3 regions of the Pseudomonas sp. CFBP 5748 genome follow, and region 3 is predicted to be linked to each of the others. Evidence: predicted binding sites of a transcription regulator. Region 3 holds the regulator's gene; each other region holds the start of a gene.
The links. The regulator FliA, encoded in region 3, starts transcription of late flagellar genes. The targets are predictions, from matches to a motif close to CTAAAGTTTNNNNNNNNNNNGCCGNTAA.

Region 1 (7,295 bases), on a different contig from region 3:
CGGGCTGATCGTCGGCTCGTTCTATGGCCTGGCACCGCTGTACGCCTCTCAGCAGGGCCTGTCGACCGAGCAGGTCGGTCTGTTCATGGGTAGCTGCATCTTCGCCGGACTGTTGGTGCAGTGGCCGCTGGGCTGGCTGTCCGACCGCTATGATCGGGCGTTGCTGATTCGGTGTTTTGCGCTGGTCCTGGTGGTGTGCGCGTTACCGCTGGCGATCCTGCCGAAAGTACCGCTGGAGGTGCTGTTCGTCGCGGGATTCTTCTGTTCGCTGGTGCAGTTCTGCCTGTATCCGCTGGCGGTGGCGTTTTCCAACGACCATGTCGAAGGGGATCGTCGGGTGTCGCTCACGGCAATGCTGTTGGTGACCTACGGCGTCGGTGCCAGTATCGGGCCGCTGGTGGCCGGGGTGCTGATGAAGATGTTTGGCAGTCAGATGCTATATGCGTTCTTCGCGTTCTTCGCGTTGGTGCTGGTGTGGCGGATCCGGCCGAAAGCGGTGACCAACCTGCATCAGGTCGATGACGCACCGCTGCATCACGTGGCAATGCCCGACAGCATGTCGAGTTCACCCCTGGTGGCGTGCCTCGATCCGCGAGTGGATGAGCAGGTGGTGCAGGAGCAGATGCAGGCGCCGGCCAATCCAGACGTTGAGTCAGAACCGGCTGCAGAGCCGGTCGCTGAAACCGAAGCGGCGCCTGACGAGCCAGAGACCCCCAGTTTTACTCAAGCCAGGCCTTGAACCAGGCATAAAAAAACGGGCAGTCACCGCAAGGGACTGCCCGTTTTTCGTGGCGCGAAGAAGATCAGAGGTCGTCTTTATCGAAACGCCGGGCTTCGCGCTGCAGCTGATAGACGAAACGCTCAACCTGCCGTTGCACCAGGCCAGTGATATTGTGGAAGCGCACACCCGCGAAGGTGGTGTTGATCCGCTCTTCGAAATGCAGGTAACGCAGTTCAACCGGTGCAGTCATGTTGCCAAAGGGCAGGGCTGCGATGAAACGTTCGTAAACCTGGCCCAATTGCAGGCGCGCGGTAATGTCGCCTTCGAAGCGCAGCTTGCAACCGGTTGCCGAGATATCCAGCAGCTTGCCGTTGACGGAGGACTTGAGCTTTTCGCCACCCAGTTCGACGTCCACCAGTTGCGCCAGTTTCAGGGCGGCGCGGAAGGCGTTGCGGCGTTGGTGGTAGACCACTTCGTCGGGCAAGGCGCCGCGATAGCAGCGACCGTCGCTGGATTCGGTGATGGTCAAGGGGCCTTTGCCTTCCCATGCGATGCGCACGCCGTCATGGAAACCCTCGACACGAAACGGTTCGCCTGCCAGCAGGAAGCGTTCACCGTCCCGGGGAATCATTTCATCCAGGGCGATGGAGTTGCTCTCGCGATCGATGTCCACCAGGTAGCTCTGGAAGCGCTGGGTACGTTCGTGGAAGGTAATGATCAACGGGTCATGGCTATCTTGCAGCATCCGCAGGTTGCCGGCGATTTCCAGGGGCGTGCTGAGCACCTTGGGTGGCTGCGGAGCATCATCCGCGTTTGAGTCATTGAACACGGTGGGTCAATCTCCAGGCAAAATACGACTACAAAAAGCCAGCATTTTGCCAGCATGTATCGCGCGTTGATAGAGCGCAGGCATTGTTCGTTTCATGCCTGGCTGAGCGGGCGGTGCTTGACCATCTTGGCGGTCGAGCCGCGAGCGTCATACAGGGTCGGCACTTCGCCGCCATTGAGGATGCGCAACTGGTTGGCAGTGGCGGCCTGCTGGACCTGGATCGACTGGCCATTGCGAACGTTGGCGGCCTGGCACTGGGCGAGCAGCTCATTGAGCACTGCGCTTTGGGACAGCAACTGATCGCCGATCGATGATTGGCTGGCCAGTTGTTCAAGGCCTTCGTGGTTGGCGGGCAGGTTGAGGCTGGCGAGGGTCTCGCTGCGCTTGCGGCCATGCTGATCGAGCAAGATGATCAATGCCTGTTTCTGCGCCAGGATATTTTCCAGCAAGGGCATATCGCGACCATACAGTGCCAGGGATTCGGCCTGCAATAACTCCAGCAATTGTTGTGCTGGAATAAAGTCGTCGGTGATCAGTTGCAACAAATTAGTGTCGTGCATGGCTGGCCTTGGGTCTTAAGCGTCCAAAAGCCTGGCGCTGGCGGCAGCCTAGCGCTGGGCTTCGAAGTTGAGCAGTTTGCTGGCTACGCGGCTGCTGTCGACTTTATAGCTGCCATCGGCGATTGCTGCTTTCAACTCGGCCACGCGGGCGTTGTCGACGACAGGTTGATCGCGCAGCTTGTCAGTGACCTTCTGCAACTGCTGAGCCTCATTGCTGAGGTGTACCGACTCTCCGTTGCTGACTTGTTCGGCCGGGGTAGGCAGCGGTGCGGATTTGTCGGTTTCGACAGTTTCCTTGCTCACGCTGGTACGCGTAGTGCCTGTCAACGGTGAAGAGCTGTTTAAACGATTGAAATCGATGACCATGGTAAAAAACCTCTGGGTATTTGGACGCTTGCCATGTTTTCGGCCATCCCCAAAAAAACTTTAGGCTCATTTATTCAATGAACGTGCGCACGTCTGCGCTTGCCTTTGCGTAAGGCACAGTCTAGGGAACACCGGGATCAAGCGCCAGCTTTCTACCCGTCTCTACCTTATCGCTACATAGCCACTTCCACCTGGCCCGGGGCCATCACCTGCGCCTTGATTACCCGTTGGGAGTTGAGGTTCTTTACCCGGATCTGTTCACGCATACCGCCGTTGGACAGGGCTTCGCCCGGCATCCGCACGGCCAAGGTTCCGCTGCGGGCGGTGATGACTACCTGGTCGCCTTTGCGGATCACTTCGGCCTGCTCCAGGTGCACCAGGGTAACGACCTGGTCGGCGACCATTGGTCGGACAAGTTTCTGGCCGATCGCCTGGTCGACGGAGGTCAGGAAACCCTGGGTGATCTGGCTGATATCCCGTTCGCGCAACATCACGTCCTGAGGCTCGACAATCCCGGCTCGCTTGAGCGGACGGGTGGTGGTGACAATTTCGCGGAACAGGCGCACTTGAGCGGGCACGAACACCGTCCAGGGGGCAGCGCTGTCACAACGCACTTTCACGGTGACGCGGCCCATGGGCCGGGCCGGGCTCTCCAGCGAAGCAGTCAATTCCTTGTCGCACATCGGCATGCGCAACCGTGGGTCGAGTTGGTTGACTTCGATTTCGTAGCGGCCTTCGGTTTGACTGGTAGCCAGGTAGTCTTCTACGGTGAATTCAAGAAAGCCCTGAGTGACGCCGATAAGTAGATCAGGCAAGGTAACCGGAACAGCAGCGAGGGCAGGGCCGCCCGAAGTGAACAGGCAGACAGCCAACAGTGCACCGAGCCAATGGCGGCAGTGAGTGATCAGGCGTCGAGAAAATGTCGTTTGTGCGTTCATGCCGGTTGAATAGCAAGCCCCGTGCCGTTTAGTGATGAATGCGCGTCGGACACATTAGCGTTAGGTAGGAGTCAGGGCATGGCGGGAGTAATGGACTCGGTAAACCAGCGTACACAGCTGGTCGGTCAGAATCGCCTGGAGCTGTTGCTGTTCCGTCTCGACGGCCAGCAATTGTATGGAATCAACGTATTCAAGGTCCGCGAGGTGCTGCAATGTCCTAAGCTGACCCTGATGCCCAAGTCCAGTCCCGTCGTGTGCGGTGTGGCGAATATCCGGGGAGCGACCATCCCGATTCTCGATCTGGCCATGGCGACCGGTTCCGGTCGGCTGCTGGATCAGAGCAATCCGTTCGTGATCATCACCGAGTACAACACCAAGACCCAGGGTTTCCTGGTTCGCTCGGTGGAGCGCATCGTCAACATGAACTGGGAAGAGATTCATCCACCACCCAAGGGCACGGGCCGCGATCACTACCTGACGGCGGTGACCCGGGTCGATAACCAGTTGGTGGAAATCATCGACGTGGAGAAGATCCTCGCCGAGGTGGCGCCGACCACCGAGACGATCTCCTTGGGTGTGGTGGATGCCGAAACCCAGCACAAGGCGATATCGCTGCGGGTACTGACTGTCGATGATTCTTCGGTAGCACGTAAGCAGGTCACCCGTTGTCTACAAACGATCGGCGTTGAAGTGGTAGCGTTGAATGACGGGCGGCAGGCGCTGGATTACCTGCGCCAACTGGTCGATGAGGGCAAGAAGCCCGAAGAAGAGTTCCTGATGATGATCTCCGACATCGAAATGCCGGAAATGGACGGGTACACCCTGACGTCGGAAATTCGCAACGACCCGCGTATGCAAAAGCTGCATATCATTTTGCATACTTCGTTGTCGGGGGTTTTCAACCAGGCGATGGTCAAGAAGGTCGGTGCCGATGACTTCCTGGCCAAGTTCCGGCCCGATGACCTGGCCTCCCGAGTCGTCGACCGGATCAAAGCAGCAGAATAAAGGTCGGGCGCGTTGTGCGCCCGGCAAGCCAACACAATGAAAGAGGCGGTATCTTGTCTACGGGTAATTTGGATTTCGAACAGTTCCGGGTCTTCCTGGAAAAAGCCTGTGGCATTTTGCTTGGTGAGAACAAGCAATACCTGGTGTCGAGCCGTCTCAACAAGTTGATGGAGCAACAGGGCCTTAAATCGTTGGGCGAACTGGTGCAGCGTATCCAGACCCAGCCGCGCAGTGGTTTGCGCGAGATGGTGGTGGACGCCATGACCACCAACGAAACCCTGTGGTTTCGCGACACCTATCCGTTCGAGGTGTTGAAGAACAGAGTGTTGCCGGCGGCCATCAAGGCCAGCCCGGGCCAACGCCTGCGGATCTGGTCGGCGGCCTGCTCGTCGGGGCAGGAACCCTATTCGCTGTCGATGTCCATCGATGAATTCGAGCGGACCAACATCGGCCAGTTGAAAGGCGGCGTGCAGATCGTTGCCACGGACCTGTCCGGGACCATGCTCAATAACTGCAAGACCGGTGAGTACGACAGCCTGGCCATTGGCCGCGGCTTGTCGCCTGATCGTCTGCAACGCTACTTCGACCCGAAAGGGCCGGGTAAATGGGTGGTCAAGGCACCGATCAAGAGCCGGGTGGAGTTCCGCTCGTTCAACCTGCTGGACAGTTATGCCAGCCTGGGCAAGTTCGACATCGTGTTCTGCCGCAACGTGCTGATCTACTTTTCCGCCGAAGTGAAGAAAGACATCCTGTTGCGGATCCACAGCACCCTCAAGCCTGGCGGCTACCTGTTCCTCGGCGCCTCTGAGGCGTTGAACGGTTTGCCCGATCATTACCAGATGGTCCAGTGCAGTCCGGGGATCATTTACCAGGCGAAGTGATTCGTTGGGGATGTCAAAAAACGGTAGTCCTCAGGGGCTCCCGTTTTTTTATGCCCGCCTACTTTCTCCCGCTCCTACAGTTGGAATGTCATTGCCCTTGAGAAGCGGCAGAAAAGCGGCAGCCAGCGGAAGCCGATTGCCGCTTTTCTGGCATTGCCGCGTTGCCGATCCTCGCAAAGCCCCGGTTTATGGGCTTTTTCAAAGTGGCACGACGCTTGCTAAGTTCATCGTACGTAAATTCTGGTCACCCATAGGTTTCCGACATGAGCATCAGCTTCGATAAAGCGCTCGGTATCCACGAAAAGGCCCTGGGCTTCCGCGCCCAACGTGCCGAAGTCCTGGCCAACAACATCGCCAACGCCGATACCCCGAACTACAAGGCTCGGGATCTGGACTTTTCTAAAGTGCTCGCCGAGCAGAACGAGAAAGCCAAGAACGGCCATTTCGCTTTGAATATGACCAACAGTCGTCATATCGAAGCCGAAGGCTTGGGCAATGGCGATGAGTCGCTGATGTATCGGACACCGATGCAGCCTTCGATCGACCAGAACACCGTGGACGCTCAACTGGAACAGTCCAACTACACGGAAAACTCCGTGAACTTCCAGGCCAGCTTCACCCTGCTCAACAGCAAATTCAAAGGGCTGGTATCGGCCCTGCGCGGAGAGTAAGCCATGTCGATTGCGAGCGTATTCAACATCGCCGGCAGTGCCATGAGTGCCCAGACCACTCGCCTGAACACCGTCGCCAGTAACATCGCCAACGCCGAGACCGTTTCGTCGAGCATCGACCAGACCTACCGCGCCCGTCACCCGGTATTCGCCACCATGTTCCAGGGCGGCCAGTCCGGCGGCAGCGACTCGCTGTTCCAGGAGCAGGACGCGGCCGGGCAGGGCGTACAGGTGCTTGGCGTGGTCGAAGACCAGAGCAACCTCGACGCACGTTACGAGCCGAACCATCCGGCCGCTGACGCCAAGGGTTACGTCTACTACCCGAACGTCAACGTCGTCGAAGAAATGGCTGACATGATTTCTGCCAGTCGTTCATTCCAGACCAACGCCGAAATGATGAACACCGCCAAAACCATGATGCAGAAGGTCCTGACCCTCGGTCAGTGATAAGGGGCGAGTCACATGAGCGTTACCAACACCACCAGTGGTTTGAGCCTTAACGAAATTCTGGCCAACTCCTCGGTCAAGACCAACGCCACTACCGATGGCCTGTCCTCGCTGACAGGTGCGACAACTGGCAAAAAGGAGCTGGGCAAGGATGCGTTCCTGCAATTGCTGGTCACCCAGCTGAAAAACCAGAACCCGCTGGAACCGCAGGATAACGGCGAGTTCGTTGCTCAGTTGGCGCAGTTCAGCAGCCTGGAAGGCATCACCACCCTTAACGACACCGTGAGCGGTCTCGCCAGCAACTACAGCTCGTCTCAGGCTTTGCAGGCTTCGTCACTGGTCGGGCGCTCGGTCATTGCTCCAGGCAACAAGGCCGTGGTCGATACCTCCAAAAGCCTTAACGGCACGGTGGTGGTGCCGACTTCGGTGTCCTCCCTCGAGCTCAAGGTCGTGGACAAGGATGGCAAGACCGTCCGCACCATCGACATGGGCAGCCAGAATGCCGGCAATGCCGCTTTCATCTGGGACGGCAAGAACGACTCGGGCACCACGGTCGAGTCGGGCACTTACACCTTTACGGCCTCGACCACCATCGACGGCAAGGCTACGTCGCTGATCACCAACCTGCCGGCAACGGTCAGCAGCGTGACGATCAGCCAGACGGGCGGTGAGCTGATGCTCAACCTGGCCGGGCTGGGCAGCATTGCCCTGTCCAAAGTACAAACTATTGGTATGTAGAGCCGACTAACCCGGCAAAAGGAGTGGAACATGTCTTTCAACATCGGCCTTAGCGGTCTCTATGCTGCCAGCAAACATCTGGACGTGACCGGTAACAACATCGCCAACGTGGCGACCACCGGTTTCAAATCGTCCCGTG
Region 2 (7,295 bases), on a different contig from region 3:
CTCCATTGTGTTCTATACCTTCATCGCCTTCCTCTGCATCGGCCTGCCGATTGCGGTTCTGCCCGGGTATGTCCACGAGCAGCTGGGTTTCAGTGCAGTGGTGGCCGGGCTGACCATTGGCTCACAGTATCTGGCGACCCTGCTCAGCCGCCCCATGGCCGGGCGGTTGTCGGACAGCGTTGGCACCAAGCGGGCGATCGTCTACGGGTTATCGGGGATTGTACTCAGCGGTGTGCTGACGCTGATCTCGACCCTGCTGCAAAGCTTCCCTCTAACCAGCCTGCTGATTCTGATTGCCGGCCGATTGCTGCTCGGCGTGGCCCAGGGGCTGATTGGCGTGGGCACCATCAGTTGGTGCATGGGCCAGGTGGGCGTGGAACACACCGCCCGCTCGATTTCCTGGAATGGCATCGCCTCTTACGGGGCCATCGCCATCGGCGCGCCACTGGGGGTGGTGATGGTCGGCGAGCTGGGCTTCGCCAGCCTGGGCATCGCCCTGTCGATGCTGGCCGGCATAGCGCTGTTGATGATTCGCAACAAACCGTCGGTGCCGGTCATTCGTGGCGAGCGCTTGCCCTTCTGGGCGGTGTTCGGGCGCATTGCGCCATACGGAGCGAGCCTGTGCCTGGCCTCGATCGGCTACGGCACACTCACCACGTTCATCACGCTCTTCTATATCAGCCGCGGCTGGACCGGAGCGGCCTGGTGCCTGACGGTTTTCGGCGTCTGCTTCATCCTGGCGCGGTTGATATTCATCTCCAGCATCGCCCGCTTCGGCGGCTTCAGCTCGGCCATTGCCTGCATGAGCATCGAAACCCTGGGGCTGGTATTGCTTTGGCTCGCGCCGAACACCGCGGTCGCGCTGATCGGCGCGGGGCTGGCGGGCTTCGGGCTGTCGCTGGTGTACCCGGCACTGGGTGTGGAAGCGATCAAGCAAGTGCCCAATACCAGCCGGGGCGCGGGGTTGAGCGCCTATGCGGTGTTCTTTGACCTGGCACTGGCAATTGCTGGGCCGTTGATGGGTGCGGTGGCATTGAACCTGGGCTATTCGTCGATCTTCTTCTGCGCCGCGTTGCTGTCGGTCAGCGGGCTGGGCCTGACCCTGCTGCTACGTCGCCAAGCGACAAACGCCCATTATTGATCGGCCGTCCTCATCCCCGCCCGGGTCGGCTTGCCCAAGGCCTCGCCGAAGAAGCGGCTGGCCTCGGAAATCATGGTGCGGTGGATGTCCTTGCGGTCGACACCGTCCGCATCGGTACACAGTGCCGGCATCGCGGCGATCTGCTCTTCAGTACACGGGGCCAGGAAGACAAAGTGCCCCGCTCCGGCCAGCGTCTTGAAATCCGGTGCGGTAGGCAGCTTGCGGGCCAAGGCGGCGGCGTTTTTATCGAAAGCCACCAGCTTGTCGCCGTCGCCGCTGTACAACAGCACCGGCACATGGACCTCGGCCAGGGTGTGGCGGCCAAATTTCAGGCTCAACGGCGCCATGAGCAACAATGCCCGGACCCTGGGGTCGGCCACCGGGGACAGGTCGTCGCGGTCGGCAATCAATTCGCCTTGGGTATTGCAGGCATCACGATCGTCCGGCCGTTCCTGACAGTAGCGGCGCAGGCGATTGAGGTCTGGCGTGGCGCCCGACAGGATCAACGCCGTCTCGCCACCGGCCGAATAGCCGATCACCCCAACCTGCTCCGCATTAACAAAGGGCGAGAGCATCGGGTCGTTCAACGTCGCGGTAATGGCTTCGGAAATCTGGATCGGCCGGCCATACAGATTGCTCAAGGTCCCGAGTCGGCTGTGATCCTGGGCGTTGTCGCCGGGATGAATCACCGCTACCACCACGAAGCCCTGGCGCGCCAGCGAGGTGGCCAGGTCATGCAGGGCCAGCGGTGTGCCGGTGTTGCCGTGGGAGAGCATCAACAGCGGAAAGCGGCCGATAGCAATTTTGGCATCTGGCGCAGCATCGATCTGGTAGCCATCGAGCAGGCTGGACTGCTCCCTGGCGGTGGACGGATAAAAAGCGAAGGCATGCATCGGTTGCCGATCCAGCGGATCGAGAAAGCTCAGCTCATGAAAACCGGCGCTCCAATGCGGATGCGGTGCCGATGCGGCCTGCACTGAACCCAGGCTGGCGAACAAGCAAAGCAGTAGCCCTGCACCAAGACGTGTCATCGAATGTTCCATCCTCACCAGCCGACAGGGTCCCCTGCCGCTCGCCGCTGTGGCCGTGCATAACCTGCGCCACAAAGCCTGATGCCAGACGCGGAAAAACTCCGCACCCTGACCGTCCATGACGACCAGAATACAGAGTTTTACCAAGCTTGCCCGAAGGGCCTGGTGTTTTTACACAAGCCTTACGCAGCGGCGAACTGTTCGCTGATCTGCGACTGGGCTTGGCTCATGCCCTTGATGCGCATCTCGTCACCCTTGGCCAGCCCTTCGGCACGGACGAACTCGATGTCAGTGATGCCAAGGAAACCAAACATCACTTTCAGGTAATCCTCATGGCCGACGCCGCTCGGCTGACCAGCATGCAGGCCGCCTGCGGTGGACACGATCACCAGTTTCTTGCCGCCGCACAGGCCTTCGAAGCCGGCTTCGGTGTAGCGGAATGTCTGGCCGGCCACGGCGATGCGGTCGATCCAGGCCTTGAGCTGGGTCGGAATGCTGAAGTTGTACATGGGCGCAGCGATCACCACGGCGTCGGCGGCCTGGAACTCGGCCATCGTGGCGGCGCTGAGATCGGCCTCGTGCTGCAGGGCGGCATCGCGCAGTTCAGCGCTGGTGCCGGCGGCGACCAGGGTCTGGGCGGAGAAATGGCTGATGGCGTCAGCGGCCAGATCCCGGTAGGTCACCACGGTTTGTGGCTCAGCGGCTTTCCAGGCTTCAACCACTTCGCGGCTCAATTGGCGGGAGGCAGAGTGGTCGCCGAGGATGCTCGAATCGATGTGCAGCAGTTTCATGTGAGTGCTCTCCAAGTGAGGATCGCAACCAAGGCGATCAATTGCGGACAATCCTACCAATGAAACCAATGGTCGATAAGCCAACAAAAATGCGATAGTTCGTTCTACTGACAGGACAATCGAGCTCGATATGCAAGATCTCAATGATCTGTACTACTTCGCTAAAGTCGTCGAAGCCGGCGGTTTCGCCGCCGCCGGGCGTGTGTTGGGCATTCCCAAATCACGGCTGTCGCGGCGTATCGCCGAGTTGGAAGAGCGCCTCGGCGCCCGTCTGCTGCAGCGCACCACCCGTCAGTTGAAACTGACCGCCGTGGGCGAGCGGTATCTGCGCCATTGCCAGGCCATGCTGTTGGAGGCCGAGATGGCCGACGAAGCAGTGGCAAGCATGTCCAGCGAGCCCCGCGGGCGTCTGCGGGTCTCGAGCCCGGTGGGCCTGGCCCACCAGATGCTGCCGCAGGTGATTGGCACGTTCCTGACGAAATTTCCTCAGGTGCAACTGGAAATGAGCCTGATGAATCGCCGAGTGGACCTGGTAAGCGAAGGCTTCGATGTGGCGCTGCGGGTGCGCGACCTGGGCGACGAAGACCCGTTGCTGGTGACCCGGCGCCTGCGCCAGGCGCAACTGATCCTGGTCGCCAGCCCGGCGCTTGTCGAAGGGCGGCGAATCGACACCCCGGAAGATCTCAAGCAACTGCCGGTGCTAGGGGCATTGGAGGCCGATCGCCTGGTGCATATGCGTTTGCGTAAAGCCGATGGGCAGAGCGTCGAACTGGCCCTGGAGGCGCGGCTAGGCATCGAGGACTTCGTCGTGCGCCGCGCCTGCGCCGTCGATGGCCTGGGTTTTACCTTATTGCCGAGTATGTATTGCGAGCAGGATTTGCACGACGGCACACTGGTGGAATTGTTGCCGCAATGGTCATTGCCGGATGGCTGGCTCCTGGCGGTCTATCCCCATCGACGCGGCGTGCTGCCGGCGGTGCGCGCCTGGATCGACCATCTGGTAGAAGCGTTTGAGAGCTGTGGAGAACGAAAGATATGAGCTTGAGCGAAGAAGATGTCGCACGGTTTTGCCTGGGCTTGCCCGGTGCCCGCGAAGACTACAAATGGGGCGGCGTGCGGGTGTTCTCCATCGCCGGGAACAAGATGTTCGCTCTCCAGGGCCTGCGCAGCGATTCGCTGGCGTTCAAGGTCGACAAGGATCTGTTCCTCGGTCATTGCGACCGCCCGGGCATTCATCCCGCGCCTTACCTGGCGCGGGCCCAGTGGATCATCATGCAGGTGCCCTACCCGCTGGGTGCCGATGAACTGCGAGGCCTGCTGCAACGCTCTCACCAATTGGTGGTCAGCAAATTGCCCAAGCGCACCCAGGTCGGGTTGCTGCTCTAGAGCAACGTCAGCAGGCGCCCCAGGAACAACTGGTCGATCCAGAACACTTGGTGCAACAGCACGATGAACCAGAACACCACCTGAAACGACACCTTTCGGGTCTTGTGGCGAAACACCTGCTGGGCCAGCAGTGCCCCGGGCCAACCACCGGCCAGCTCCACCGCATGCAGCACGTTCTCCGGGGTGCGCCAGGCGTCAATGCGAGCCTTGCGCTTGTCGCTCCAGTACAGCAGAAACGCCAGCAGGCTGACGACGCCATAGGCCACCATCGGCACCCAGGACACCGACCGCAGTCCGAGCAGCAGCGACCCGAACAACGGCAAGGCACACAGCAGGACAAACACTATCAACTTGAGCCGCAGGTTCTGCACGGCGCCGTCGGTATTGCGCGCCACGCGTTTGCGGGTGCCTGGATCGTTCATGGCCGGGCAGCCGTCCAGTCCACCCAGCCGAATTGCCAGGTCGCCAGGATCAACAGGCCGAACGCGATCCGGTACCAGGCGAACACCGCGTAACTGTGACTGGCGATGAAGCGCAGCAGGCCCTTGACCGCAATCATCGCGAAAATGAATGCGGTGACGAAACCGATGGCAAACACCGGGAAATCCGCCGGAACGAACAGCTCGCGGTATTTATAGCCCGAATAGACAGCCGCACCGACCATGGTCGGCATCGCCAGGAAGAACGAGAACTCGGTCGCAGTCTTGCGCGACAGGCCGAACAGCAGCCCACCGATGATGGTCGCCCCCGAACGGGAGGTGCCGGGAATCATCGCAATGCACTGGGCCAGGCCGACCTTCAGGGCGTCCTTCCACGTGATCTCATCCACCGTTTCGGCGTGCACCTGGTGCTGGCGCTTTTCGGCCCAGAGCATCACCAAACCACCCAATACCAGCGCCGCGGCCACCGTGATCGGATTGAACAGGTATTCGTGGATCAGGTCGGCAAACAGCACGCCCAGCACCACGGCGGGCAGGAAGGCGATCAGCAGGTTGGCGGTAAACCGGCGGGCACCGGGTTGCGTTGGCAAACCGAATACCACGTCGAAGATCTTGCGCCGAAACTCCCAGACCACCGCGAGGATCGCGCCCAGCTGGATAATGATGTTGAACGCCATCGAGCGCTCGCCGCCGAACTCGAGCAAGTCGGCGACAATGATCTGGTGCCCCGTACTGGAAATCGGCAGGAACTCCGTCAAGCCTTCTACCACGCCAAGAATCAGTGCCGAAAAGGCGGTCCACAAATCCATTCATCCCCCAAAAGACTATGCTTGCGCAGGTCTCATAAAAATTTTAAGCAATATGCAGGTGCAAACAGCAGGCGCACGGTGACTGCGATTTCTCAAAAAAACCAATGAAAAAATCAGGACAGGCTCAGGTTTTGCGCTGCGGGGCCGAAATCCTATCAGACAAGCCCTGATAACGCTGCCGCGTTATGACCCAGGTCAATCACGCGTACCTGGCGGGCGCTAAAGTGCCGGCCGTCGTTATGACAAGAATAAAAACGGAGTGACAGCGTATGAATAGCTTGCGCAGTGTGTCGATCAGCCGACGCTTGTGGCTCATATTGGTCGTAGCCATCGTGATGTTATTCACGCTGGGCGCGTTCATGTTGAAACAGATCCACACCGACCTCTATCAGGCCAAGGTGCAGAAGACCCAGCATGTGGTGCAGACCGCCAGTGGCGTGCTGACCTACTACCATGGGTTGGAAACCGCCGGCACCCTGACCCGCGACGCTGCGCAAAAGCAGGCCCTGAGCGCCGTGCGCGGCCTGCGCTACAACGAAACTGACTATTTCTGGATCAACGACCTGACACCGGTCATGGTCATGCACCCGACCAACCCGAAACTTGAAGGCCAGAATCTCTCGGCGATCCGCGATCCGAACGGTTATGCGCTGTTCAACGAGATGGTCGCCATCGCCAAGGCCAAGGGCGCCGGCATGATCAACTACCTCTGGCCGAAACCGGGTGCCGAGGCGCCGGTGGCGAAGACTTCCTACGTCAAGCTGTTCGAGCCCTGGGGCTGGATCATCGGTTCGGGCGTGTACGTGGATGACGTGGAAGCCGAGTTCCAGTCCCAACTGATCAAAGCCTCGTTGATCGGCCTGGCAATCACGTTGCTCATGGGGCTGTTATTGACCCTGATCGTGCGCAGCATCGTCCGACCGCTGCAGGAAACGGTCAACGCCATGGCCAACATCGCCAGCGGCGAAAGCGACTTGACCCGCACCCTCGACACCCACGGCCAGGACGAAGTCACGCAACTGGCGCGGCACTTCAACGCCTTTACCGCCAAGCTGCGGCAAGTGGTGACCCAGTTGCAAGCCTCGGCCAGCGCGCTGGGGCAATCCTCCAACGAGTTGGGCAACGATGCCGCCCAGGCCCAGGAGCGCAGCCAGCAGCAGTCGCAACAAATGGAACTGGTGGCCACCGCGATCAACGAAGTGACCTATGGCGTGCAGGACGTGGCGAAGAACGCCGAGCACGCCGCCAGTGAGATGCGCGACGCCGAATCCCAGGCCCAGCAAGGCCAGGTCAATATCGATGGCAGCTTGCAGCAGATCGACCGCCTCTCCCAGACCATCGACCAGGCGGTGGAAGTGATTCGCACCCTGGCGAGCGAAAGCACCCAGATTGGCAGCGTGCTGGAGGTGATCCGTTCCATTGCCGAGCAGACCAACCTGTTGGCCCTCAACGCCGCCATCGAAGCCGCCCGCGCCGGTGAGCAAGGCCGTGGTTTTGCGGTGGTGGCCGATGAAGTACGGTTGCTGGCACAGCGTACGCAAAAGTCCACCGCTGAAATCCAGGCGATGATCGAACGTCTGCAAAACCATTCCGAGGCCGCGGTAAAAGTCATCAGCGACAGCAGCCGCGCCTCACAACTGACCATCGAACAGGCCGGCCTGGCGGGTGCCAGCCTTAACGCTATCGGCCAGGCCCTG
Region 3 (7,295 bases):
TGAACTCAACAGCCTGCGTGAACTGATGGAGGTTCAGCTCGGCTCCCTGGCCTGGAACCAGCTGCAAGGCAGCCGTCCGGCCCAGGCCAACCTCTGGCGTCGCCTGCAACGCATCGGCTTGTCCGGCCCGTTGTCCCGTGACCTGCTGGCGCTGATCAACGGTATCGAAGAGCCTCGCCAGGCCTGGCGCATGTTGCTGGCACACTTGGCGCGGATGATCGTCACGCCGGAAGTCGAGCCGCTGGAAGAGGGCGGGGTGATTGCGATGGTCGGCCCTGCCGGCATGGGCAAGACCACCACCCTGGCCAAGCTCGCCGCCCGTTATGTACTCAAGTACGGCGCCCAGAGCATCGCCCTGGTGAGCATGGACAGTTTCCGCATCGGCGCCCAGGAACAACTCAAGACCCTGGGCCGGATCCTCAATGTGTCGGTGACCCATGTGGATCCGGGCCAGTCCCTGGTCCAGGCGCTGGAACCGCTGCTGCGCAAACGCGTCGTGCTGATCGACACCGCCGGCCTGCAAGCCAGCGATCCGGCCCTGCGCATGCAGCTCGAAAGCCTGGCCGGGCGCGGTATCAAGTCAAAAAATTATCTCGTGTTGGCAACCACTAGCCAAAAGCAGGTTCTAACCGCCGCGTACCACAGCTACAAACGCTGCGGGCTGGCCGGCTGCATCCTGACTAAGCTGGACGAAACGGCAAGCCTGGGCGAGGTGCTGAGCCTGGCGATCGGTCATGAATTACCGGTGGCCTACCTGACCGACGGACCGCGGATCCCGGATGATTTGCATCTGCCGCGCCGTCATCAACTGGTCAGTCGTGCCGTGAGTGTGCAAATGCAGGAAGAACCCAGCGAAGAAGCCATGGCTGATATGTTCGCTGATATCTACCACAGCCCGACCAAGCAGGTCGGCTGAGGTAATCATGAATATTTTTTGTACCTACATCGATGGTCTGCCATGCATTGTTCCGAATGGGAACGCGCAGCCAGTAATGTGGCCTCCGTCTAAGTAAGACAAGGTAAAGAACGAACATGGGCAGCATGCATCCCGTACAGGTGATCGCGGTGACCGGCGGCAAAGGTGGCGTCGGGAAGACTAACGTGTCAGTGAACTTGTCCCTGGCTCTGGCAGAGCTTGGCCGACGGGTCATGCTGCTGGACGCCGACCTGGGCCTGGCGAACGTCGATGTGCTGTTGGGGCTCACGCCCAAACGCACGCTGGCGGACGTGATTGAAGGCCGCTGCGAACTGCGCGACGTGCTGCTGCAGGGGCCCGGCGGGATTCGTATCGTGCCGGCTGCCTCCGGCACCCAGAGCATGGTTCACCTGACCCCGGCCCAGCACGCGGGCCTGATCCAGGCCTTCAGCGACATCGGTGATAACCTCGATGTGCTGGTGATCGACACCGCTGCCGGTATCGGTGACTCGGTGGTCAGTTTCGTCCGCGCTGCCCAGGAAGTGCTCCTGGTGGTCTGCGACGAACCCACGTCCATCACCGACGCCTATGCCCTGATCAAGTTATTGAACCGTGACTACGGCATGAACCGCTTCCGTGTCCTGGCCAACATGGCCCAGAGCCCGCAGGAAGGTCGCAACCTGTTCGCCAAGTTGACAAAGGTCACGGATCGTTTCCTGGACGTCGCCCTACAATACGTCGGCGCTGTGCCCTACGACGAAAGCGTACGCAAGGCTGTCCAGAAGCAACGTGCGGTTTATGAAGCCTTTCCCCGTTCCAAATGTGCGCTGGCGTTCAAGGCTATCGCCCAGAAGGTTGATACCTGGCCACTGCCGGCCAACCCTCGCGGGCACCTGGAGTTTTTCGTCGAGCGTCTCGTGCAACAAACAGCAGGGCCCGTGCTATGACAGCCAGCGGTTACAACCATCTCTATAAAAAATCGGCACGGGACGCCCAATACGAACTGATCGAGCGTTACGCGCCACTGGTCAAGCGTATCGCCTACCACTTGCTGGCGCGGTTGCCGGCCAGTGTCCAGGTTGAGGACTTGATCCAGGCAGGCATGATCGGCCTGCTCGAAGTGTCGAACAAATACGACGCGAGCAAAGGCGCCAGTTTCGAAACGTATGCCGGTATTCGCATTCGTGGGGCGATGCTCGATGAGGTCCGCAAGGGCGATTGGGCACCGCGTTCGGTGCATCGCAACACCCGCATGGTCAGTGACGCGATCCGCGCTATTGAAGCTAAAACCGGGCGAGACGCTAAAGATCACGAGGTTGCGGCCGAACTCCAATTGAGTCTCGATGATTATTACGGGATTTTGAACGACACCTTGGGCAGCCGCCTGTTCAGTTTCGACGACCTGCTGCAGGACGGCGAACACGAAGGGCTGCACGAGGACGGCGCGAGTGCTCACATGGAGCCATCGCGTGACCTGGAAGATGAGCGTTTCCAGAGCGCGCTGGCGGATGCGATTGCCAATTTGCCGGAGCGTGAGCGACTGGTCTTGGCGCTGTACTACGACGAAGAGCTGAACCTCAAGGAAATCGGTGAGGTCCTGGGGGTCAGCGAATCGCGGGTCAGCCAGTTACACAGCCAGTGCGCGGCCCGTTTGCGGGGGCGTTTGGGGGAGTGGCGAGCGCGCTGACAGCTGTGTGGGAGCATTGCGAACGAGCTGGTCTGGCATGCGCTGCGCCAGTCTCCAACCGTGGTGCTCCAGGCCGTTGTCGAGTGTTGTGCCGGATTGATTGAAATGGCGCGTTCAGGTGCTGGGCGCGTTTAAGACTGCTTGGAGGTCGAATTGGACAAGAACATGAAAATCCTCATCGTTGATGACTTCTCAACGATGCGGCGGATCATAAAAAACCTGTTGCGTGACCTTGGGTTCACCAACACGGTCGAGGCTGACGATGGCACTACTGCCATTCCGGTCCTCAACAGCGGGAGCATCGACTTTCTGGTGACTGACTGGAACATGCCCGGCATGACCGGTATCGACTTGCTGCGCCATGTACGCGCCGACGAAAAACTCAAGCACCTTCCGGTGCTGATGGTGACTGCCGAAGCCAAGCGCGAGCAGATCATCGAAGCGGCCCAAGCCGGTGTGAACGGCTATGTGGTCAAACCCTTCACGGCCCAGGCGTTGAAAGAGAAGATCGAAAAAATCTTCGAACGCATCGGTTAACGGCGCCACGGGGGAGCTATGGACAACGAATCTTCAATGGGCGACTTCGAATCGACCCTGAAAAAACATGCCCGCGAACTGGTCGACAGCCTTGAAAAAGGCCGCTTTGGCGATGCGGTTCAAATGATCCATGAGCTCAACCAGACCCGTGACCGAGGTCTGTATCAGGAAGTGGGCAAGCTCACGCGTGAATTGCACAGCGCAATTGTCAATTTCCAGATCGACCCGCACATGCCGCAGGCCGAGGAAGTCTCGCAGATCACCGACGCTACCGAGCGTCTGGGTTATGTGGTCAAGCTGACCGAGGCCGCAGCCAACCGCACCATGGACTTGGTGGAGAGCGCAACGCCGCTGGTCAATGGCCTGAGCGAAGAAGCCCAGGCCTTGAGCACCGATTGGGGCCGGTTCATGCGTCGCGAAGTCGGCGCTGAAGAGTTTCGGGAGCTGGCCCGCCGGGTCGACGGTTTCCTGACGCGCAGCGGCACCGAGACCCGCGCCGTGGCAAGCAACCTCAACGACATTCTGCTGGCTCAGGACTATCAGGACTTGACCGGCCAAGTGATCAAGCGCGTGACCCAATTGGTCACCGAAGTTGAAAGCAATCTGCTCAAACTGGTGTTGATGGCCAGCCAGGTCGACCGCTTTGCAGGCATCGAACACGACCGTGAAGCGATACTTGCTGAAAAAGATCCACAAAAACATCTCTCGCAGGGTGAAGGTCCGCAGATTCATGCCGATAAAAGAGAAGACGTTATGTCCGGTCAGGACGATGTGGACGATTTGCTGTCCAGCCTTGGATTCTGAGTTTTAGCCCTGTTTTAGGAGCAGCCATTAATGAGCTTCGGCGCCGATGAAGAGATCCTTCAGGATTTCCTGGTTGAGGCCGGCGAGATTCTAGAGCAACTGTCTGAACAGCTGGTCGAGCTGGAAAGCCGACCAGATGATGCGGACTTGCTCAATGCAATTTTTCGCGGTTTCCACACTGTAAAAGGAGGCGCCGGCTTCCTCCAGCTCAATGAGTTGGTGGAGTGCTGCCACATTGCCGAAAACGTGTTCGACATCCTGCGCAAGGGTGAACGCCGCGTTGATTCGGAACTGATGGACGTGGTGCTCGAAGCGCTGGATGCGGTCAACGGCATGTTCAGTGAAGTGCGCGAGCGCTCGCCGATCACCGCTGCCACCCCTGAGTTGCTCGCCGCGCTGGCACGCCTGGCCGAGCCACAATCGGCTGACGAAGCCGCGCCGGTTGTCGAGGCGGTCGCTGAAGAACCGGTCGCCGAGGAATCGGGCGACATCACCGATAACGAATTTGAACAATTGCTGGACTCGCTGAACGCCGTCAAGGCTGAAGCCGCAGCCCCGGCAGTTCCCGCCCCCCCTGCGGCACCAAGCAGCGAGTCGACTGCCGCTGCCAGCGATGAAATCACTGACGACGAGTTCGAATCGTTGCTCGACCAGCTTCATGGCAAAGGCCAGTTCGCGCCCGATGCGGTTGTGCCTGCGCCAGCCGCGGCCGCCCCGAAAGCGGCGGGCGACAGCTCCGATATCACCGACGACGAATTCGAAGCCTTGCTCGATCAGTTGCATGGCAAGGGCACGTTTGCCGTTGACGCGCTGGACTCGGCCATTGCTTCGGCACCGGCGCCAGCCAAGCCTGCCGCCGCCGCGGCGGGCAGTGACCTGATCAGTGATCACGAATTCGAATCGTTGCTCGACGAACTGCATGGCAAAGGCAAGTTCAGTGAGGTCGGGAAGGCCACGGCCGCCCCTGCTGCTGGGACTACCGCCACTGCTGCGCCGGCGGCCAAGGCTGTGCCAAAACCCGCTGCCAAGGCACCGGAGCCGAAGGCCGAGACGCCCAAGCCTGCTGCGGCAGCTGCCCCGGCAGCCGCCCGTGCCCCGGCGGCGGCTCCAGCGGAAAAACCGGCGAGCGAAGCCGAGACCACCGTTCGGGTCGACACCGCACGCCTGGACGAGATCATGAACATGGTCGGCGAACTGGTGCTGGTGCGTAACCGTCTGGTGCGCCTGGGCCTCAACAGCCAGGACGAAGCCATGTCCAAGGCCGTGTCGAACCTCGACGTGGTCACGGCCGACTTGCAGACCGCGGTCATGAAGACCCGGATGCAGCCGATCAAGAAAGTCTTCGGGCGCTTCCCGCGCCTGGTTCGTGACCTGGCTCGCCAGCTCAAGAAAGAAATCAACCTGGAGTTGGTGGGTGAAGAGACCGACCTCGACAAAAACCTTGTCGAGGCCCTGGCCGACCCGCTGGTCCACTTGGTGCGCAACGCCGTCGACCACGGCATCGAATCGCCGCAAGAGCGTGAAGAGTCGGGCAAGGTCCGTAGCGGCAAGGTCGTGCTGGCCGCCGAGCAGGAGGGTGACCACATCCTGTTGTCGATCTCCGACGACGGCAAAGGCATGGACCCGAACGTGTTGCGTTCCATCGCGGTGAAACGCGGAGTGATGGACAAGGACGCCGCCGACCGCCTGAGCGACACCGAGTGCTACAACCTGATCTTCGCCCCGGGCTTCTCGACCAAGACCGAGATTTCCGATGTGTCGGGCCGTGGCGTGGGCATGGACGTGGTGAAAACCAAGATTTCCCAGCTCAACGGTTCGATCAACATCTACTCGACCAAGGGCCAGGGCTCGAAGATCGTCATCAAGGTCCCGCTGACCCTGGCGATCATGCCGACCCTGATGGTCATGCTGGGCAACCAGGCATTTGCCTTCCCGCTGGTCAACGTCAACGAGATCTTCCACCTCGACCTGTCGCGTACCAACGTGGTGGACGGCCAGGAAGTGGTGATCGTACGGGACAAGGCACTGCCGCTGTTCTACCTCAAGCGCTGGCTGGTCAGCTCCGCGGCTCATGTGGAGCAGGGCGAAGGCCACGTGGTGATCCTATCGGTGGGCACCCAGCGGATCGGCTTTGTCGTCGATCAGTTGGTGGGCCAGGAAGAAGTGGTCATCAAGCCATTGGGCAAGATGCTCCAGGGCACCCCGGGCATGTCCGGCGCCACCATCACCGGCGACGGTCGCATCGCATTGATTCTCGATGTGCCAAGCATGCTCAAGCGTTACGCCGCCCGGCGTATTTGATTCTGGAGGGGCGTGGCCCAGTGCCGCGCCTCGTCTAACGGAGTGTTTATGGTAGTTAAAGTCCTGGTGGTGGACGATTCGGGGTTTTTCCGCCGCCGCGTCTCGGAAATTCTTTCGGCGGATACGAGTATTCAAGTCGTCGGTACGGCGACCAACGGCAAAGAGGCGATCGATCAGGCGCTGGCACTCAAACCAGACGTGATCACCATGGACTACGAGATGCCGATGATGGATGGCATCACAGCCGTGCGGCATATCATGCAGCGCTGCCCGACTCCCGTATTGATGTTCTCCTCCCTGACCCATGAAGGCGCCCGGGTGACCCTCGATGCGCTGGACGCCGGGGCGGTGGATTTCCTGCCGAAAAACTTCGAAGACATTTCGCGCAACCCCGACAAGGTTCGGCAGTTGCTGTGCGAAAAGGTCCACAGCATTTCCCGCAGCAACCGACGTCTTGGGGCCTACAGCGCGCCGGCGCCTGTGGTTGCGCCAAGCCCTGCGCCAGCCCCGACTTCGGCGGGCAGTTTCAATCCGGCACCGGTGCGCAGTGCTCCGGCACCCGCGCCTGCACGTGCGGCGCCAGTCAGTGCGTCGTCGCCGGCACCCAAGCGCAAAGCCTACAAACTGGTCGCGATCGGTACGTCCACCGGTGGGCCGGTGGCGCTGCAGCGGGTCCTGACTCAGTTGCCGGCCAATTTCCCGGCTCCTATCGTGCTGATCCAGCACATGCCCGCAGCCTTTACCAAGGCCTTCGCCGAGCGATTGGACAAACTGTGCAACATCAGCGTCAAGGAAGCCGAGGATGGTGACATCCTGCGTCCGGGCCTGGCGTTGTTGGCCCCGGGTGGCAAGCAGATGATGGTCGATGGCCGCGGCGCGGTGAAAATCCTGCCGGGCGACGAACGTTTGAACTACAAGCCGTGCGTGGACATCACCTTCGGTTCCGCCGCCAAGTCCTACGGTGACAAAGTTCTGGCGGTGGTGCTCACCGGCATGGGCGCCGACGGTCGCGAAGGCGCACGCCTGCTCAAGCAGGGCGGCAGTGCGATC

Region 1: the regulator FliA is predicted to act here: its motif matches at 2,513-2,540, upstream of flgM (flagellar biosynthesis anti-sigma factor FlgM).
Region 2: the regulator FliA is predicted to act here: its motif matches at 5,722-5,749, upstream of ACWNZ1_RS04985 (methyl-accepting chemotaxis protein).

The regions. Positions count from the first base shown of each region.
Region 1 is NZ_JBSPTN010000006.1:366,681-373,975, forward strand. Features, by position in the region: gene ACWNZ1_RS16685 (MFS transporter) at 1-739, shown strand, start outside; gene ACWNZ1_RS16690 (flagellar brake protein) at 804-1,550, opposite strand; gene ACWNZ1_RS16695 (flagella synthesis protein FlgN) at 1,643-2,110, opposite strand; gene flgM (flagellar biosynthesis anti-sigma factor FlgM) at 2,159-2,476, opposite strand; gene flgA (flagellar basal body P-ring formation chaperone FlgA) at 2,650-3,414, opposite strand; gene ACWNZ1_RS16710 (chemotaxis protein CheV) at 3,493-4,419, shown strand; gene cheR (protein-glutamate O-methyltransferase CheR) at 4,473-5,300, shown strand; gene flgB (flagellar basal body rod protein FlgB) at 5,564-5,971, shown strand; gene flgC (flagellar basal body rod protein FlgC) at 5,975-6,418, shown strand; gene flgD (flagellar hook assembly protein FlgD) at 6,434-7,156, shown strand; gene flgE (flagellar hook protein FlgE) at 7,187-7,295, shown strand, end outside.
Region 2 is NZ_JBSPTN010000002.1:68,775-76,069, forward strand. Features, by position in the region: gene ACWNZ1_RS04950 (MFS transporter) at 1-1,141, shown strand, start outside; gene ACWNZ1_RS04955 (alpha/beta hydrolase family protein) at 1,135-2,172, opposite strand; gene ACWNZ1_RS04960 (FMN-dependent NADH-azoreductase) at 2,355-2,963, opposite strand; gene ACWNZ1_RS04965 (LysR substrate-binding domain-containing protein) at 3,094-4,002, shown strand; gene ACWNZ1_RS04970 (MmcQ/YjbR family DNA-binding protein) at 3,999-4,349, shown strand; gene ACWNZ1_RS04975 (DUF1294 domain-containing protein) at 4,346-4,771, opposite strand; gene ACWNZ1_RS04980 (undecaprenyl-diphosphate phosphatase) at 4,768-5,598, opposite strand; gene ACWNZ1_RS04985 (methyl-accepting chemotaxis protein) at 5,868-7,295, shown strand, end outside.
Region 3 is NZ_JBSPTN010000001.1:247,341-254,635, forward strand. Features, by position in the region: gene flhF (flagellar biosynthesis protein FlhF) at 1-916, shown strand, start outside; gene fleN (flagellar synthesis regulator FleN) at 1,033-1,863, shown strand; gene fliA (RNA polymerase sigma factor FliA) at 1,860-2,603, shown strand; gene ACWNZ1_RS01205 (chemotaxis response regulator CheY) at 2,769-3,140, shown strand; gene ACWNZ1_RS01210 (protein phosphatase CheZ) at 3,159-3,944, shown strand; gene ACWNZ1_RS01215 (chemotaxis protein CheA) at 3,975-6,245, shown strand; gene ACWNZ1_RS01220 (protein-glutamate methylesterase/protein-glutamine glutaminase) at 6,294-7,295, shown strand, end outside.